Regions from separate parts of the Paenibacillus sp. EKM301P genome, predicted to be linked through region 1. Evidence: riboswitches for the same ligand, from Rfam matches in the RefSeq annotation. Region 1 holds a riboswitch; the other holds the start of a gene.

Region 1 (4,090 bases):
GGAAGAGGGTGTTAATCACATCAACCAAACTCTAAAAAATATAGACTCACCAAAACTTCATATAACAACAGGACATCTCGTTATTGATGCTTTAGTAAATCATACTTTCAGCATCGCTAATAAAAGTGGGATAGCTTTCTTCCATCAAATCCATATTAACCCGGCAAATATTAGTATTGGAAGTCATGATCTATGTATTGTCTTAGGTAATGTTTTCGATAATGCTATTGAAGCTGTAATGCAGCTTCCTAGAAAGAAAGAGCATTCAATTCATTTGGAAATTTTCACCGATAATATTGCCCTATGGATTTATGTTCGCAATTCAAAAAGTAATTATCTCAATACAGCATTCTCAACCAAAACATACAATCCCCCTTTAAAAAAACATGGGTATGGATTACTTAACATCCAGCAAGTGATAAAGAAATATGGTGGTTATTTAAATACAACTATTACGGATTCGCATTTTCAAATTACGATTATGCTCCCATGTAATAACTCTTAGGTTTGTAAACGTTATGGATTAAGAGATATTCAGAATAAATAAAATGTCGGTAATCACCAGTCTTATAACCTAAAAAAAGGAGTACCCTCAAGCCTGTGATGGCTGAGAATACTCCCTTTTAGTATTTATGAATTTACCGTTTGTCCCTTTTCTTCTACTTGGATAGCCGCCCCTACATTGGCACCAGCAAGAATACCCTTGTTCTTATTAGGATACAAAGAATTCATATAAGTCCGGGTTTCTGCAACAACAATTCCCGACAAGCCGAGCAGTGCAATCAGGTTCGGAAAAGCCATCATGGCGTTAAAAATATCTGCCAGCAGCCAAATCGCATCCAGTTTAATGAACGCGCCCCCGCCAACCAGTACAATGAACAAATAACGATAAGGCTTGATCCACTTAACCCCAAGCAAGTATTCAACACAGCGTTCCCCGTAATAGTTCCAGCCGAGCATGGTGGTGAATGCGAACATAATCAGGATGATGGTGAGCAGCTCTGCTCCCAGCGGAAATGCACTGGAAAATGCTTGCTGAGTCATCAAGCCTGCATCGGTAGGCCCGCTCCACACCCCGCTCACCAGTAACGTCAACCCGGTCATCACACAAATAACCATCGTATCAATAAACACACCCGTCATGGAAATCAGCCCTTGTTCCGCAGGCCATTTGGTTTTGGCAGCTGCGGCTGCAATCGGTGCGCTCCCCAATCCAGCTTCGTTGGCAAAAATACCTCTGGCTACCCCACTGCGCATGGCCAGCATAATCGTAGCTCCTGCAAATCCGCCGGTTGCCGATGTAGTTGAAAATGCCGAATGAAGCACAAGCGCAATTGCGGCAGGAAGTTGGTCAGCAAATCGAATCAGTACAATGATACAAATCAATACATACAGGCCTGTTTTAAAAGGAACGACCTTCGTCGATACCTTGGCAATGCTTTTGAGTCCTCCAATGGTCACAAGACCTGTAAGGACAGCAATTGTCAGCGCCGTTACAATCGGCGGAACGCCAAAACTGTTTTCAGTCGAAGATACAATCGCCTTGACCTGAGGGAATGTTCCAATTCCGAACAACGCTACCAGCATCCCTGAAAAAGCAAACAGCATCGCCAACGGTTTAAAACGGCGTCCCAGGCCTTTTTCAATATAATACATCGGGCCGCCGGAAAATTGTCCATTCCGATCCTTCACCCGGTATTTTACCGCAAGTACACCTTCCGCATATTTCGTCGCCATCCCAAAGAAGGCTGCAACGACCATCCAGAACAAGGCACCCGGCCCGCCCAGCTTAATGGCTGTCGCTACACCGACAATACTTCCTGTACCGACGGTAGCCGCCAATGCCGTACTCAAAGCCGCAAAACTACTTACATCCCCGCTACCTTCATTCGGGGCCTTACCGATGAGCTTGATCGCCAGGGGCAGGCGGAATACCTGCAACATTTTTAGACGTATGGTCAGCCATAACCCCGTTCCCATAACAAGGATGATGAGAGGCGCCCCCCATATCCAACTGCTAATCGTTTCTAACACATGTACCAAATTCATTTCAACCCGCTCCTCCAGCATAGTAGAAAACAAAAAAGAGTCAAATCTGTTGATTCGACTCCTGGAGAGGTTAAAGGCACGAAAAAATACAACCATCTTGTGCAGGATTTCACCTCTAAAAGCTTATAAAAAGCCTAGGGCTATCCCTGTCACAGGTTATTCGCGTCTCTGTCCTTTTGCCTGAGAGTTTAAGCAGATGTGATCTGCGGTGCACCTTCGGCGCCCAATTAAGGGTCTCTCCAGAGTTCTGTCCGTTTACGGTCCCTGCTCGTTGCTGTAAATCAGCCTAAGCACCTGAGAGTTTTGCCCCTTCGGTTGGAACTTTCATTCCATCTCCCGCAAACATCAACCAGACATATGAAATTTTTATTCATTATACAGAAAAATTTCAGCTTATTACAAGTGAAAAATTTGTGAAGCCCTCTGAAAGAACCAATAGAGTGTCTATACAAAAAGCGGGTACAGCAGATTGCATCCTGAGGATTTTCTCTGCTGTACCCGCCAAAACGATATGGAATTACAATTCTTCACCGTTGGTTGCTATCACATTTTTATACCAGTTAAATGAGTCCTTTTTGGAGCGTTGAAGCGTTCCGTTACCGTCATCATCCAGATCAACGTAAATAAATCCGTAGCGCTTGGACATTTCGGACGTAGACATGCTCACAAGGTCGATAGGTCCCCAGCTGGTGTAACCAATCAGATCAACACCGTCAGCAATCGCTTCCTTCATTTGGGCAATATGCTGACGCAAGTAATCAATGCGATATGTGTCATGCACAGAGCCGTCTTCTTCTACCTTATCATACGCACCCAGGCCATTTTCCACGATGAACAGTGGCTTTTGATAGCGATCATAAAACGTATTCAGTGTAACACGCAGGCCGATCGGATCGATCTGCCATCCCCAGTCGGAAGACTGCAGATACGGATTTTTCACACCGCCTATCAGGTTCCCTGCTGCCTTTTCGCCTTCTGGCCCTGCCGATACGGTCAAGGTCATATAGTAACTAAATGAGATAAAATCGACCGTGTTATTTTTCAAAATTTCGGCATCGCCGGGTTCTGTCTGGATCACAATATTATTTTCTTCAAAATAGCGGTTCATATAGTTGGGATATTCCCCACGAGCATGCACATCCGTAAAGAACAGGTTCATTTGATTTTCATGCTGTGCTTTCAGGATATCTTCTGGGTTACACGTATGTGGGTAGCTTTCAATGCGGGCCAGCATACAGCCGATCTGAGCGCCCGGAATGATCTCATGTCCCCGTTTGGTCGCCAATGCACTTGCTACAAATTGATGGTGCAATGCTTGATATATCGCTTGTTGCTTGTTTTCTACACGGTCAATAACCACACCGCCGCCTGTAAACGGGCTCATAGTCATGACATTAATTTCGTTAAAGGTCAGCCAGTATTTTACTTTATCCTTATAGCGTGTAAATACCGTTTCGGCATATTTTACGTAATGATCCACGACTTCGCGTCCCAACCAGCCATTATATTTCTGTGTCAAACCTAGCGGTGTTTCATAATGCGATAATGTTACCAAAGGCTCAATACCATACTTGCGCAGCTCATCGAATACATTGTCGTAGAATTGCAATCCTGCTTCATTCGGCTCGGCATCATATCCATTCGGGAAAATCCGCGACCAGTGGATGGACATCCGGAATACTTTAAAGCCCATTTCTGCAAACAAGGCAATATCTTCTTTGTAGTGGTGATAAAAGTCCACACCTTCACGCTTTGGAAAACGGGCGTTTACCTTCCCTGCCAAGATGTCCTCCAGTCGTTCGGACGAAATTTCTATAGCATGATCGTTCTTACGTTCTGATTTAGGTACATAGGCTATCATGTCTGCGCTGGACAGACCTTTTCCATCTACGTCAAAAGCACCTTCCAATTGGTTGGCTGCAGTTGCCCCGCCCCAGAGGAAGTTTTTCGGGAATCCTTTTAGCGTCTTCGTCATGGTATGAAAACCTCTTTCCTTAATTTAATGTTTTCACTTTAGTCAGTAACCCGTCAGGTGCTGCAA
Region 2 (4,090 bases), on a different contig from region 1:
GCTGTGTAAAATTCGGAACGTGAGGTGATGTGCTGAATGACGGACGGAATATGATGATCATAAATACCTGCACCAAGAAAGCTGGCATGTGTATCTGTATTGGCATTGTGCCCGGCCAGCTCGGCCATGTGGCGAGTTAGGGCTCTTTCGTCGAGCCGAGAGGAAAGAGGGAGTTCCCCTTGGTATCGAATTGCCTCTGGAATGTCACTGAATAAATCATCAATGGATGATACGCCCACCACACGCAGCATTTCGGTTTGATCTTGTTCGGTCATGGGGAGATAGCGATGCTGCTTCATAAGTTCTGGCTCCTTTCGAAAAGCAAAATTTAGATAGTAAATTAGCTAATACATAATCGTAGTTGGAAAATCCAGAATTTCGTATCTGACATGATCATTTTTTTGAAATGAAGAGGATTTAGGATCAGCGTGGCCGTTTATAAAAAGGGGCTGCGACCACTTCCGCACGCAGGCGTTTACCTCGAATTTCGACCTCCAGCGGTGTAGATAGGGTGCTAAAACGACTGTCCACCAGGGCTAGCCCCAAATTACGCTTCAAGGTGGGCGATTGAGTCCCCGTTGTGACCTCACCAATGTGTTGGCCTTCCGCGAAGACTGGATAATGAGCGCGCGGGATACCGCGGTCAATCATTTCCAGCCCGATCAACTTGCGAGGAATTCCTTGTTCTTTCTGGTGTTGCAGTGCTTCTCTGCCGATAAAATCTCCTTTATTCAGCTTGACGAAGAAACCTAAACCAGCCTCAAGCGGTGAAATGGTGGCAGATAACTCCTGTCCGTACAGCGGCAGCCGTGCCTCAAACCGCAGTGTATCGCGAGCACCAAGCCCAGCGGGAATTAGCCCATACGATTCACCGCAACGAAGCAAACCATTCCACACGGCGGGTGCTTCCTCAGCAGGTATATAAAATTCAAAACCGTCTTCCCCGGTATATCCGGTTCGGGAGACGAGTGCTTTTGCTCCGAACAATTGCACGTTCTCATGGAATCGGAAAGATGCCAGATTCGTAATATCTGCATCTGTCACGGCTGCGGCAATATGTGCTGCTTCCGGTCCTTGTAATGCCAGCAATGCGATCGCATCAGACACATTCTCCAGATGAACCGATGCAGGTACGTGGCGCATGAGCCAATCCCAATCTTTGTCGATGTTGGAGGCATTCACAACGAGCATGTAGCGCTCTGGTCCTTTGCAGTATACAAGCAAGTCATCCACTACGCCTCCATCGGGGTAACACAGGAGTGAATATTGTGCCTGGCCCGGTTCCAACTGGCTGACATCATTCGTGGTTACCCATTGCAAAAAAGCCTCGGCTTCTTTGCCCTCAACCAAAAACTCGCCCATGTGCGAGACATCGAATAAACCCGCGCGTTGCCGGACGGCCTCATGCTCTTTTTGGATGCCGCTAAACTGAACGGGAAGCTCCCACCCGCCAAAGTCAATACAACGAACCCCGGGCTGCGTCCCGTAAGACGAAAATAATGGTGTTCTTCGCAAATTAGACATTTTTTCACTCCTATCCAGTGTAATCGGCTAAACAAAAAAGACAGGCTGAAAGAAACGTATAGACGGCAGTCCATACTCTTCTTTCAGCTCTGTCCTTGATACCAGAAAGTTACCCCGGTGTGAACCAGGTTTCCCCTTGGGTGATCCGCTCTAATCGCGAATGCTCTCCAGAGATGCGTCCGGCAGAGGTCCTTTTGCCTGAGAGATTCACCTGCAATGCAAGTTTACTCCTTCGGCGCTACCTTTTGGATCAACGGTAGGTTACCCGGTTTTGCAGGTAACAACTTGATCCGAGTTCGCGTGCACACTGTCTCAGAAACGACAACAGCTATGCGAATCTTTTGGGTAGTCTCTCCCTCCGCGTTCATCCGCGTTTGCAGTTGTCGGGGTATTTCCAAAAGCATTTGCTATAACCCATTAATACGCAAATTCATTCAAAATGTCAATAAAAATGTCATATAAAACAATCCAAAAAACATTTAATGTATAAATAAGGATATGTAAGCGTTTGTTACAAGTTATCATTTTTTAATATTCTATGCTATATGAGATAACATGAAGTATTTTTGTTAGTATTATTGACATGAGTGTTCATGTTGTCATAATCTTAACCTGTCTAATACAGGTGATTAAAAGCATTTTATTCATGTGGAAGTGAGGCGAAAGCAGGATGAGTGAAGTGAAACGGGAACTTTGGTATACAGACGAACATGAGTGGGTTCAGCGCACAGCAGACGGGACGTTGCGGATCGGCATTACAGACTTTGCACAGCATCAACTGGGTGATATTGTTTTTGTGGAATTACCTGGGGCGGGAGCAACGATTGAACAGGGGGCAGAGATTGGTACAATTGAATCGGTGAAGACCGTATCCGACCTTTTTGCTCCGGTGGCGGGAACCGTATTGAAAGTAAATGAAGCTCTGGAAAGCACACCTGAGCTGGTGAATGAATCTCCCTATGAAAAGGGTTGGATGATTGAAGTAGAGATGGGCAATGATGTCGAGGAGGCTCTGAGCAAGCTGCTGTCTGCGGATCAGTACGAGCAGTTGATTTCGGATGAACAATAATGAGCAATATAAGATGGAATATTAGCGCTTTATTCTAAATTTTTATATGGATATTGAATTGAATAAAAGCATCGTTAGTCCGCTCGTTTTGTGTATAAAATAGTCGCTATGATCTGACATGGCGGCTATTTTTTTGTTGTCTTTTAGAAGACGTAATTACGTCGATTTATTAGATTTAGAGGTGAGCTCCTCTATATAAGGTGCAGATTTACAGCACTGTTTTTTCGACTAATTTCTATTGTTATCGGTCATATTAAGAAGAATTATGCAGGTATAATACGTTGTCCGTTATTTTAAATTTAAATGTTGTCATCAACGTTCATGACGAAAGTACGTTTTCATTTCGTTGATGAAGATAGCGCTGTCATTTAGTATGAATTTTAAGAAAAGGTAGTGATGCTATTTACTCACAAGGAGGATATGAATATGAGCACAGTGGACACAAAGTCCAGTTCAAGCGGTGGCGCTCGTGTCGCCGTACAACGTTTTGGCCGTTTTCTCAGCGGTATGGTTATGCCCAATATGGGGGCCTTTATCGCATGGGGATTAATTACGGCCCTTTTTATTCCGACCGGGTGGTTTCCGAACGAGGGTTTTGCACAACTGGTTGATCCGATGAAAAATTATTTGCTGCCGCTATTGATTGGTTATACAGGAGGCACAATGATTCACGGACAGCGCGGAGGTGTGATCGGTGCCATTATGACGATGGGTGTCATTGTGGGGGCCGATATCCCGATGTTCCTGGGTGCGATGGTAGCTGGTCCGCTGGCTGCATGGATATTGAAGAAGTTCGATAAGGCCATTGAAGGCAAAGTCAAATCAGGTTTTGAAATGCTGGTCAATAATTTCTCGGCCGGGATTATCGGTGCCATTCTAGCACTACTCGCTCATGTGGGGATTGGCCCGGTCGTTCAAACCATCAGCCAAGTATTGTCGACAGGGGTACAGTTTCTCGTAAATGCAGGGCTCTTGCCGCTTGTCAACCTCATTATTGAGCCCGGAAAAGTATTATTTCTTAACAACGCATTGAATCACGGAGTATTGAGCCCGATTGCGCTAGAGGAAGCTGCAAGAACAGGAAAATCCGTTTTGTTCATGCTTGAATCCAATCCTGGTCCGGGGCTCGGTATTTTGCTGGCCTATTGCCTGTTCGGTAAAGGATCTGCGAAGTCGTCTGCTCCTGGTGCAGTCATCATTCATTTTTTCGGCGGGATTCATGAAATTTATTTCCCTTACATTTTGATGAAGCCGATTCTGATTCTTGCTGCTATAGCAGGGGGCGTTGTGGGGACTTTCTGTTTTATGTTAACAGGTGCCGGACTGGTTGCTGCTCCTTCACCAGGCAGTATCATCGCTTATTTCCTGATGACACCAAAAGGCGGATATTTGCCGATGCTGAGCGGTGTGGTCGCTGCTGCGGTCGTATCCTTTGCTGTGGCCGCAGTATTGCTCAAGACAGGTAAGCAAAAGGAAGAGGGGCTGGAGGAAGCTGCA

Evidence for each region. Region 1 has a riboswitch for glycine ahead of HFD99_RS14265 (alanine/glycine:cation symporter family protein). Riboswitches for the same ligand answer to the same signal wherever they lie in the genome.
Region 2: another riboswitch for glycine. It lies ahead of gcvT (glycine cleavage system aminomethyltransferase GcvT); the one in region 1 lies ahead of HFD99_RS14265 (alanine/glycine:cation symporter family protein).

The regions. Positions count from the first base shown of each region.
Region 1 is NZ_JAALFM010000005.1:75,658-79,747, forward strand. It holds gene HFD99_RS25695 (sensor histidine kinase) at 1-505, shown strand, start outside; gene HFD99_RS14265 (alanine/glycine:cation symporter family protein) at 631-2,049, opposite strand; glycine riboswitch at 2,208-2,302, opposite strand; glycine riboswitch at 2,314-2,398, opposite strand; gene HFD99_RS14270 (glycoside hydrolase family 1 protein) at 2,567-4,024, opposite strand.
Region 2 is NZ_JAALFM010000001.1:1,124,243-1,128,332, reverse strand. It holds gene gcvPA (aminomethyl-transferring glycine dehydrogenase subunit GcvPA) at 1-299, opposite strand, end outside; gene gcvT (glycine cleavage system aminomethyltransferase GcvT) at 424-1,524, opposite strand; glycine riboswitch at 1,604-1,700, opposite strand; glycine riboswitch at 1,714-1,787, opposite strand; gene gcvH (glycine cleavage system protein GcvH) at 2,195-2,593, shown strand; gene HFD99_RS05000 (PTS mannitol transporter subunit IICB) at 3,020-4,090, shown strand, end outside.